DNA from 2 places in the Streptomyces sp. NPDC013455 genome. Region 2 is predicted to be linked to the other one. Evidence: riboswitches for the same ligand, from Rfam matches in the RefSeq annotation. Region 2 holds a riboswitch; the other holds the start of a gene.

Region 1 (5,479 bases), on a different contig from region 2:
TGGCCGATGATGTTGCGCAGTTCCGCGATGGAGTGGTCGACCGCCGTGAGGTGGGCGACCGGGGTCAGCGTGGTGTCGGCGACGATCTGCTGGGTCTCCTTGACCGTGCCCGCCCGCGTGGAGCCGCCGGCACCGTAGGTCACGGAGACGAAGTCGGGAGCGACCGCCTCGACCCGCCGGAGCGCGCTCCACAGGTTCCGCTCGCCCTTGGGCGTCTTCGGCGCAGAGAACTCGAACGAGTACGTCGTCTTGCCGGTGGCGAGGATGTCGCGCACGGTGCGTGCGCGATCAGTCCTGGTCGATGCGGTTCCGAGGGCCATACGGGCAGGTTAGCCAGGGGTGGGCGGTCCCCCAACCAAACGTCGGAAATTTGCCCGATTTGTCGACTTCCTGTCCACCCCTTGGACAAGCTAGCCCTGGCGCAGCCGCTTCGCGAACTCCGCCGCCGCCGCGCCCGGGTCCCGCGCCTCGGTGATCGCGCGGACCACGACCACCCGGCGGGCACCGGCGTCCAGCACCTGGTCGAGATTGCCGAGGTCGATGCCGCCGATGGCGAACCAGGGGCGGTCGGTGCCGAGGCCGGCCGTGTACCGGACCAGGTCCAGGCCGGGGGCGTGGCGGCCGGGCTTGGTCGGGGTGGGCCAGCAGGGGCCGGTGCAGAAGTAGTCCACACCCTCCTGGACGGCGGCAGCGGCGGCCTCGTCCTCGGCGTGCGTGGAGCGGCCGATCAGCACCCCGTCGCCGAGGATCGCGCGGGCCGCGGGGACCGGCAGGTCGCCCTGGCCCAGATGCAGCACACCGGCGCCGGCGGCGTGGGCGACGTCCGCCCGGTCGTTGACCGCGAGCAGCCTGCCGTGCCGGGCGCAGGCGTCGGCGAAGACTTCCAGGTACTCCAGCTCCTCGGCGGCCTCCATGCCCTTGTCGCGCAGCTGCACGATGTCGACCCCGCCGGCCAGTACCGCGTCGAGGAACTCGGGCAGGTCACCCTGGCGCCTGCGGGCGTCCGTGCACAGGTACAGACGGGCGTCGGCGAGCGCGGTGCGGGCGGTGTCGGACATGGCTGGGTCCCCCCGTGGTCGGTGTCCCTGCGGTTCGGCTGGTGGCGTACGGACGTCCGGCCCGCACGCCACCTCCTGCCGCGGGTCGGCTCAGACGGCGAGCGCCTGGGCGCGGCGCTTCACCTCCGTGCCGCGATTCTCGCTCAGGGCCTGCGCGGGGGTACCGGGCAGGGTCGGGTCGGGGGTGAAGAGCCACTCGATCATCTCTTCGTCCGTGAAGCCGTCGTCCCTCAGGAGCGTCAGGGTCCCGGACAGGCCCTTGACGACCTTGTCCCCGTCGATGAAGGCGGCGGGGACGTGCAGTGCCCGGTTCTCACCACGGCGTACGGCGATGAGCTGGCCGTCCTTGACCAGCTGCCGCACACGCGTCACCTCGACGCCGAGCTGTTCGGCGATGTCGGGGAGGGTGAGCCAGTCGGGGACGAGAGCATCGATCTTTGCGTCAATCTCGGTCACGGAATCCAGCCTAGGCGCTCCGCGGCCTCGCCCGCGATCCGCCGTCGGCCGTCCGCGGCACCGTCGTGCCTGGTCGGGGCGGAGCGCACCGGCGCGGCCTCAGTCGGCCGTGGCGTCCTTCAGGGGCCGGGCCGGGTCGGTCAGGGCGTCCACGTCCATCCGCCGGCCCGCCTCGATCAGGCGGCGGCCCTGGGCCAGGTCGCGGGGGCGGCCCACCGCCAGCAGGGCCACCAGGCGGCCCTCGCGCAGCCAGCACACCGTCCAGGAGGGGCCCGCCGGATCGCCGCGCCAGACCAGGCGGTCGGCCGCGGCGTGGTGGCCGGCGTACTGCACGAACCGGCCGAACTGCTCCGACCAGAAGTACGGCACCGGGTCGTAGACCGCGGGCGTCTCGCCGAGGATGTTCGCGGCGACCGTGCGCGGGCCCTGGAGGGCGTTGTCCCAGTGGTGGACGAGGAGCCGCTCGCCGTAGCGGGCCGAGGGGAAGGAGGCGCAGTCGCCGACGGCGTACACGTCCGGCAGGGAGGTGCGCAGGTGGTCGTCGGCGAGGACGTCGCCGTGCGCGCCCAGCTCGATGCCCGAGCCCGCCAGCCAGGCGGTGGCGGGGCGGGCGCCGACACCGACCACGACGGCGCCCGCGGCCAGCCGGGTGCCGTCGGCGAGCAGCACCGCGCCGGGCTCGACGCGCTCCACACGCGCGCCGGTGCGCAGGTCCGTGCCGCTGTCGGCGTACCAGGCGGCCATCGGGGCGGCCACCTCGGCCGGCAGGGCGCCGGCGAGCGGCCGGTCGGCGGCCTCCACGACGGTCACCGCGCAGCCGGCCTCACGGGCGGCCGTGGCGAACTCGGCGCCGATCCAGCCGGCGCCCACGACCACGACGTCGTGCTGCCGGACGACCACCGGGCGCAGCCGGGCGGCGTCGTCCAGGGTGCGCAGCAGATGCACCCCGGGCACACCCTCGGTGCCGGGCAGGGTGACCGGTTCGGCGCCGGTGGCCAGCACCAGGACGTCGTAGGGGACCGGTCCGGCCTCGGTGTCCAGTTCGTGGTCGGCGGGGCGCACGCCCAGCGCCTCGCAGCCCAGTCTGAGCTCGACGCCGAGGGACTCGAAGTCCACGTCGAAGGCGGAGTTCTCGGCCTTGCCGAGCAGCACCGCCTTCGACAGCGGCGGCCGGTCGTAGGGCTGGTGCGGCTCGGCGCCGATGACGGTCACACCGCCCCGGAAGCCCTGTTCGCGCAGGGCGACCGCGGTCTGCACCCCGGCCATGCCCGCGCCGACGACGACCACGCGCGGCCCCTGTGCCGTGCCCTCTTCCGCTGTCTGCTCGCTCACCCGGTCACCATAGACAATTGACGGTCCGTCAGTCAGGGGGCGTGCTCGGTGATCTGCTCCACCACGCTCGTGCCCGAGCCCTCCCCGGACTCCCATTCCCAGGTCTCCTCCAGCCGCACCCGGCCGTCGGGCAGCTCCACGACCGCGGACACGCAGTGGCCCGAGGCGGTCGTCCCGTCGGTCTTCAGCTGCACGTACCGGAAGTCCAGCCGGTCGCCCTCGCGGGTGCCGATCAGATGCCCGCGCACGACGTCGCCGCCCGCGTACTCGGCCCAGATCTCGCCGTCCTCCTCGTGGTAGGCGAAGCGGGTGCGGGTACCGACCTGACCCGGGGCCTGGTCGGCCACCGGGGCGAGGATCAGTCCGTCGAGCGAGCGGGCCATGGAACGGGGCTCCCTTACGGGCGAGGAGGACGGCGGGCTAGGGTGGCCACCGTACAAGCACTCGCGGGAGCCCGGACGCACCGGGCTGAGAGGGAGGCTGGCGGCCTCCGACCGTACGAACCTGATCCGGGTCATGCCGGCGAAGGGAGGGGCTGGACGCCCATGTCGTCACGTACGTCCGACGTCCTCGTCATCGGGGGCGGAATCATCGGCCTGGTCACGGCCTGGCGCGCGGCGCAGCGCGGGCTCGCCACGGCCGTGGTGGACCCCGAGCCCGGGGGCGGGGCCGCGCGGGTCGCGGCCGGGATGCTGGCCGCGGTCACCGAACTGCACTACGGCGAGGAGACGCTGCTCGCCCTGAACCTGGAGTCGGCCCGCCGCTATCCCGACTTCGCGGCCGAGCTCACCGAGCTGACCGGCCACGACCTCGGCTACCGCCGCTGCGGCACCCTCGCCGTCGCGCTGGACGCCGACGACCGCGCCGGTCTGCGCGACCTGCACGCCCTCCAGCGGCGTTCGGGCCTCGACTCCCAGTGGCTGTCCGGGCGGGAGTGCCGGCACCTGGAGCCGATGCTGGCGCCGGGGGTGCGCGGCGGGCTGCGGGTGGACGGCGACCACCAGATCGACCCGCGGCGGCTCGCGGCCGCCCTGGTGGCCGCCTGCGAGCGGGCCGGCGTGGTCTTCCACCGCACCCGGGCGGAGCGGCTCGACGTGGCCGGGGACCGGGCCGCCGGGATCACCACGGCGGACGGCACCGGGCTGCGCGCGGAGCAGGTGGTGCTCGCCGCCGGCAGCCTGAGCGGGCGGCTCGCGGGGGTCCCGGGGGAAGTGCTGCCGCCGGTGCGGCCGGTCAAGGGGCAGGTGCTGCGGCTGACCGTCCCCCGCCGGTACGCGCCGTTCCTGAGCCGGACCGTACGGGCCGTGGTGCGCGGCAGCCACGTCTACCTGGTGCCCCGGGAGAACGGCGACCTGGTGGTCGGAGCCACCAGCGAGGAGCTGGGCTGGGATACGACGGTCACGGCCGGGGGCGTGTACGAACTGCTGCGCGACGCCCACGAGCTGGTGCCCGGCATCACCGAACTGCCGCTCACCGAGACCCTGGCCGGGCTGCGCCCCGGCTCCCCCGACAACGCGCCGCTGCTCGGCCCGTCCGGTCTGGCCGGGCTGCTGCTGGCCACCGGGCACCACCGCAACGGGGTACTGCTCACGCCGGTCACCGGGGACGTGCTGGCACACGCCCTGGTCACCGGTGAACTGCCCGAGGAGGCGCGTCCGTTCACCCCGCGGCGGTTCGGCGCCACGGGGCTGGAGAAGCTGGAGCAGCCCGCATGAACCCTCCCCTGACCATCTCCGTCAACGGTGAACCCCGCGACATCGCGCCGGGCACCGCGCTGGACGCGCTGGTGGAGACCCTCACCGCGGCGCCCCGCGGGGTGGCCGCCGCCGTCAACGAGACCGTCGTCCCGCGCGCGCAGTGGGCGGCCACCGCGCTCGCCGAGGGCGACCGGGTCGAAGTACTCACCGCCGTGCAGGGAGGCTGAGCCATGGCAGACGATCCCCTGGTCCTCGGCGGGCTGACCTTCTCGTCCCGCCTGATCATGGGCACGGGCGGGGCGCCCAGCCTGGAGGTGCTGGAGCGGTCGCTGGTCGCCTCCGGCACGGAGCTGACCACGGTCGCGATGCGCCGGGTGGACCCGTCCGTGCACGGCTCGGTGCTGTCGGTGCTGGACAGGCTCGGCATCCGGGTGCTGCCGAACACGGCGGGCTGTTTCACCGCGGGCGAGGCGGTGCTCACCGCCCGGCTGGCCCGGGAGGCGCTCGGCACCGACCTGGTCAAGCTGGAGGTCATCGCCGACGAGCGGACGCTGCTGCCGGATCCGGTGGAGCTGCTGGAGGCGGCGGAGACGCTGGTCGACGACGGCTTCACGGTGCTGCCGTACACGAACGACGACCCCGTGCTCGCGCGGAAGCTGGAGGACGTCGGCTGTGCGGCGGTCATGCCGCTGGGCTCGCCGATCGGCTCCGGGCTCGGCATCCGCAACCCGCACAACTTCCAGCTGATCGTGGAGCAGGCGCGGGTGCCGGTGATCCTGGACGCGGGGGCCGGTACGGCGTCCGACGCGGCGCTGGCGATGGAGCTGGGCTGCGCGGGCGTGATGCTTGCCTCGGCGGTGACCCGGGCGCAGGAGCCGGTGCTGATGGCGGACGCCATGCGGCACGCGGTGGAGGCGGGCCGGCTGGCGTACCGGG
Region 2 (5,479 bases):
CCGTCCCGGCGACGGTCGCCGGCACCACGTTCTGGAAGCCGAGGAAGCGGGCCACGAACGCGTCGGCGGGCCGCTGCCACACGTCGAGCGGGGTGCCGGACTGCGCGATCCGCCCGTCCCGCATCACCACCACCCGGTCGGCCAGCGCGAACGCCTCGCCCTGGTCGTGGGTGACGGCGAGCACGGTCGTACCCAACCGGCCGAACAGCTCCCGCAGTTCGACCACCAGCCGCTCCCGCAGCGAGCGGTCGAGCTGGCCGAGCGGCTCGTCCAGCATGAGCAGCCGGGGCCGCGGCGCGAGTGCCCGGGCGAGGGCCACGCGCTGCTGCTCGCCGCCGGACAGGGAGGCCACGGCCCGCCGGGCGGCCCCCGGCAGCCCGACCAGTTCCAGCAACCGGCCGACCTCGGTGTCCCGTTCGCGCGCTGCGACGCCGTGCATGCGCAGTCCGAAGGCCACGTTCGCGCCGACGTCCCGCTGCGGGAACAGCTGGTGGTCCTGGAACATCAGCCCGACGCCCCGCTTGTGCGCGGGCACGCCCCGCTGGTCGCGGCCGTCGAGCGACACCCGCCCGGCGTCCAGGGGCTGCAGGCCCGCCACCGTCCTGAGCAGCGTGGACTTGCCGCTGCCGCTGGGCCCGAGCACGCACACCACCTCGTGCTCGGCGACGTCCAGGTCCACCGCGTCGAGCACGGCGCGCCCGCCGAAGCGCACGGTCGCGGCGGCAAGGCTCAGCAGCATCTAGAACTCCCCCGTCCGGTCGGTGCGCAGACGCTCCAGGACCAGCAGCGCGGCGGCGCAGACCACCATGAGAATCGTGGAAAGGGCCATCGCCTGGCCGTAGTTGAGCTCGCCGGGACGGCTGAGCAGCCGGGCCACGGCGACCGGGAGCGTGGGGTTGTCGGGCCGGGCGATGAACACGGTCGCCCCGAACTCGCCGAGCGAGACGGCGAACGCGAAGCCGGCGGCGACCAGCAGCGCCCGCCGTACCAGCGGCAGGTCCACCTCCCGCCACACCCGCCAGGGCGAGGCCCCGAGCACGGCGGCCGCCTCGCGGAGCCGGGTGTCCACCGCGCGCAGCACGGGCAGCATGGTGCGCACGACGAAGGGGGCACCGACCAGCGCCTGGGCGAGGGGCACCAGGATCCAGGACTGGCGCAGGTCCAGTGGCGGCTCGTCCAGCGCGATCAGGAAGCCGAAGCCGACGGTGACGGCGGACACCCCGAGCGGCAGCATCAGCAGCGCGTCGAAGCCGCGCACCAGCCGCCCCGCGTCCCGGCGGGCCAGCGCGGCGGCGGCGAGACCTCCGATCACGACGGCGATGGCGGTCGCGGCGACGGCGTACTGGAGCGAGGTCCACACGGCCTGCACCGGCGCCACCAGGAACACTCCGCCGTCGGCCGCGGTGAGCGCCCGGTAATAGCCGAAGCCGGGCGCGTCGAGCGAGCGCCGGACGAGGACGGCGAGCGGCAGCACCAGGAGCACGGCGATGGTGGCGAGGACCGCGGCGAGCAGCGCCCACTGCCCGGCCCCGCGCGGCCGGCGCGCGGTCGTCCGGGCGTCGACCAGGCGGAGGGCGGTCTCCCGCCGCCGGACCGTCCAGGCGTGCACGGCGAGGATCGCGCCGACGGCGGCGAACTGGACGAGGGTGAGGACGGCGGCCGTGGAGAGGTCGAAGACGTCGGAGGTCTGCCGGTAGATCTCCACCTCGATGGTGGAGAAGGCCGGGCCGCCGAGGATCTGCACCACGCCGAAGGAGGTGAAGGTGAACAGGAACACCATCAGGGCGGCGGCGGCCACGGCGGGCGCGAGCGCCGGCAGGGTGACCTGCCGCCAGGCGGTCAGCCGGGAGGCGCCCAGCATCCGCGCCGCCTCCTCCTGCCGGGGGTCGAGCTGGGCCCACAGCCCGCCGACCGTGCGGACGACGACCGCGTAGTTGAAGAAGACGTGGGCCAGCAGGATCGCCCACACGGTGGTGTCGAGCCGTACCCCCCACAGCTCGTCCAGCAGGCCGCGGTGGCCGACCAGGGCCAGGAAGGCGCTGCCGGCGACGACGGTCGGCAGCACGAACGGGACGGTGACCACGGCCCGCAGCAGCTGCTTGCCGGGGAAGTCCAGACGGGCGAAGACGTGGGCGGCGGGCAGCGCCAGCAGCAGGGTGAGCGCGGTGGAGGCGAGCGCCTGCCAGGTGGTGAACCACAGCACGTGCCGGACGTCCGGCTGGGCCACGACGTCCGCGATCCGTCCCAGCCGCCAGGCGCCGTCCACCTTCAGCCCGCGCGCGACGATCGCGGCCACGGGCCAGGCGAAGAACAGCGCGAAGAACGCGACGGGCAGGGCCATCAGCCCGAGCCGCGCCGCGTTCCCCCGCCGGGTGCCGGTCACTTCAGTACGAGCGACGTCCACGACTTGACCCACTGGTCGCGGTTGGCGGCGATCTTCTCGGGCGCCAGGGTCTCGGGGTCCTCGGCGGCCGGGCCGTACTTCGTGAAGTCGGCGGGCACGGCGGCCCCCCGCGTGACCGGGTAGACGAACATGTTCAGCGGCATGTCCTGCTGGAACTCCCTGGTCAGCAGGAAGTCGATGAGCGCCTTGCCGCCCTCGGTGTTCTTCGCGTTGCTCAGCAGCCCCGCGAACTCGATCTGCCGGAAGCAGGTACCGGTGGCCACACCGGTCGGCGCGGTGCCGGGCCGCTTCTTGGCGTAGATCACCTCGGCGGGCGGGGAGGAGGCGTACGACACCACGAGGGGCCGGTCGCCGCCCGCCTTCCTGCCTTCGGAGGACCCGGAGAACTCCTGGTAGTAGGCCTGCTCCCAGCCGTCGACGACCTTGACGCCGTTGGCCTTCAGCTTCTTCCAGTAGTCCGGCCAGCCCCCGTCGCCGAACTCCGCGGCGCTGCCGAGCAGGAAGCCGAGGCCCGGGGAGGAGGTGGCCGCGTTCTCCGTGACGAGGAGGTTCTTGTACGCGGGCTTGGCGAGGTCGGCGAAGGACCGCGGCGGGGTCAGCTTGTGCTCGCTGAAGTACGCCTTGTCGTAGTTGACGCAGATGTCGCCGTAGTCGACCGGCGTGACCCGGTGCTTGTCCTTGTCGAGCTGGTAGGCGGCACCGACCGTGTCGAGGCCCTTGGCCTCGTACGGCTGGAAGAGGCCGTTGTCCAGGGCGCGGGAGAGCAGGGTGTTGTCGACGCCGAAGAGGACGTCGCCCTGCGGGTTGTCCTTGGTCAGGATCGCCTTGTTGACGGCCTGACCGGCGTCGCCGTCCTCGAGGACCCGGACCTTGTATCCGGAACGCTTCTCGAAGTCCTTCAGGACGTTCTTCGAGACGCTCCACGAGTTGTGGCTGACCAGGGTCACGGTCTTGGTGTCCGCGGAGCCCTTGGTGTCGGACGAGCCGCACCCGGTCAGCGCGGACAGCGCGACGAGGCCGGCGGCCGCGGTCGCGAGGGTCTTGGTGTGCACTGGATGTCCTCCTGGGGGTTGGCCAGGAAGAGACGCGGCCCTGCCCGGGCTCCGCCAAGGAGACCCGGGCAGGGCGCAACAGCTTGAGTGATGACCGAACTTCCTACCCAGAATGACCTGGGCGAGGTTCAGAGGGTCTGCGGCCCTGTCCGCCGCACTCTCAGCGCTGTGGCGCTCCCCTGTCGGAATATGAAGATGTGTGGACCCGGTCAGATTACCGCTCGGTGGCCGCGAGCTGACCACACGCCCCGTCGATCTCCTGGCCGCGGGTGTCCCGGACGGTGACGGGCACCCCGTGGGCCGCGATGGCCTCGACGAACGCCTTCTCGTCCTCGGGCCGCGAGGCGGTCCACTTGGAGCCGGGCGTCGGGTTCAGCGGGATGAGGTTGACGTGTACGGGCTTGCCCTTGAGCAGCCGCCCGAGCCGGTCACCGCGCCAGGCCTGGTCGTTGATGTCCCGGATCAGCGCGTACTCGATCGACAGCCGGCGGCCCGACTTCTCGGTGTACTCGAACCCGGCGTCCAGGACCTCGCGCACCTTCCACCGCGTGTTGACGGGGACGAGGGTGTCGCGCAGCTCGTCGTCGGGGGCGTGCAGGGAGATCGCCAGCCGGCACTTGAAGCCCTCGTCGGCGAACCGGTGGATGGCCGGCACAAGGCCCACCGTCGAGACGGTGATCCCGCGCTGCGAGAGGCCGAGCCCGTCCGGGGCCGGGTCGGTGAGCGCCCGGATGGCGCCGACGACCCGCTTGTAGTTGGCGAGCGGCTCGCCCATGCCCATGAAGACGATGTTGGACAGCCGAGCGGGCCCGCCGGGCACCTCGCCGTCCCGCAGCGCCCGCATCCCGTCGACGATCTGGTGGACGATCTCCGCGGTGGAGAGGTTCCGGTCCAGCCCCGCCTGCCCGGTCGCGCAGAACGGGCAGTTCATGCCGCATCCGGCCTGCGAGCTGATGCACATGGTGACGCGGTCCGGGTAGCGCATCAGCACGGACTCGACCAGCGTCCCGTCGAACAGCCGCCACAGCGTCTTGCGGGTGGTGCCCTGGTCGGTGGAGAGGTGCCGGACGACGGTCATCAGCTCCGGGAACAGCGCCTCCTGCAGCTTGGCGCGCGAACCGGCCGGGATGTCGGTCCACTGCTCCGGGTCGTGCGCGTACCGCGCGAAGTAGTGCTGCGCGAGCTGCTTGGCACGGAACGGCTTCTCACCGATCTCGGCCACAGCGTCCTTGCGCTCGGCGGGCGTGAGGTCGGCAAGATGCCGCGGCGGCTGCTTGGCACCGCGCGGCGCGACAAAGGTGAGTTCTCCGGGCTTGGGCATGGTCTTACCAGTGTCGCAGATCGACTCCGGTGGCCCAGGCCGGAGCGGGGTGGGGGCGGTCACCCGTGGGTACCGGTGGTCAGCATCGGACGGCCCAAAGTAGTACCACCACCAGACTTCGCTGGAAGATCTGCAGCCTTGTCAGCGATTGTTTGATCTCCCGGGCCGAGCCGGCGGGGTGGGTGGGGCTAGTCGTCGGTGTTGTCCGGCTGGGTGGCGTTCGCGGTTCCGCCGCGCTTCTTCGAGGCGCTGCGGGCCAGCTCGCCCGCGGTGAGGGTGACGGTCGCGACGGCGCGGGTCCAGCGCGGGCCGCCGCGCTCCGCCCACACCACGCAGACGCAGCCGCCGACTACGAGCGCCAGGACGCCGAGCAAGAGCAGAATCATGGTCCCCACCTGTGTCGTCGTACCGGAAGCCGCTGTCGTACGGGCAGACGCCGTCCACGGGTGAAAGGTTCCCTCACCAAGCCACGGGCAGGGTGCGCGGTCCGCGGATCAGGCCCCGGCGCTGGAACTCCACCTCCTCGGGCGGTACGGCCAGCCGGATGCCGGGGAAGCGGGTGAGTACGGCGCCGATCATCACCTCCGCCTCCATCCGGGCCATGACGGCGGCCAGGCAGTGGTGCGGGCCGTGGCCGAAGGCGAGGTGCGCGGCGCCCGCGCGGTCGAAGTCCAGGGTGTCGGGGTCGGGGAACACCTCGGG

What was found. Region 2 has a riboswitch for thiamine pyrophosphate ahead of ABZ576_RS14060 (thiamine ABC transporter substrate-binding protein). Riboswitches for the same ligand answer to the same signal wherever they lie in the genome.
Region 1: another riboswitch for thiamine pyrophosphate. It lies ahead of thiO (glycine oxidase ThiO); the one in region 2 lies ahead of ABZ576_RS14060 (thiamine ABC transporter substrate-binding protein).

What each region holds. Positions count from the first base shown of each region.
Region 1 is NZ_JBEYCX010000001.1:205,301-210,779, forward strand. It holds gene metF (methylenetetrahydrofolate reductase [NAD(P)H]) at 1-320, opposite strand, end outside; gene thiE (thiamine phosphate synthase) at 411-1,058, opposite strand; gene ABZ576_RS00875 (Rv2175c family DNA-binding protein) at 1,149-1,514, opposite strand; gene ABZ576_RS00880 (FAD-dependent oxidoreductase) at 1,614-2,846, opposite strand; gene ABZ576_RS00885 (hypothetical protein) at 2,879-3,229, opposite strand; TPP riboswitch at 3,283-3,394, shown strand; gene thiO (glycine oxidase ThiO) at 3,392-4,561, shown strand; gene thiS (sulfur carrier protein ThiS) at 4,558-4,770, shown strand; gene ABZ576_RS00900 (thiazole synthase) at 4,774-5,479, shown strand, end outside.
Region 2 is NZ_JBEYCX010000007.1:114,622-120,100, forward strand. It holds gene ABZ576_RS14050 (ABC transporter ATP-binding protein) at 1-739, opposite strand, end outside; gene ABZ576_RS14055 (iron ABC transporter permease) at 740-2,341, opposite strand; gene ABZ576_RS14060 (thiamine ABC transporter substrate-binding protein) at 2,380-3,456, opposite strand; TPP riboswitch at 3,539-3,647, opposite strand; gene rlmN (23S rRNA (adenine(2503)-C(2))-methyltransferase RlmN) at 3,671-4,777, opposite strand; gene ABZ576_RS14070 (hypothetical protein) at 4,966-5,163, opposite strand; gene ABZ576_RS14075 (cytochrome P450) at 5,237-5,479, opposite strand, start outside.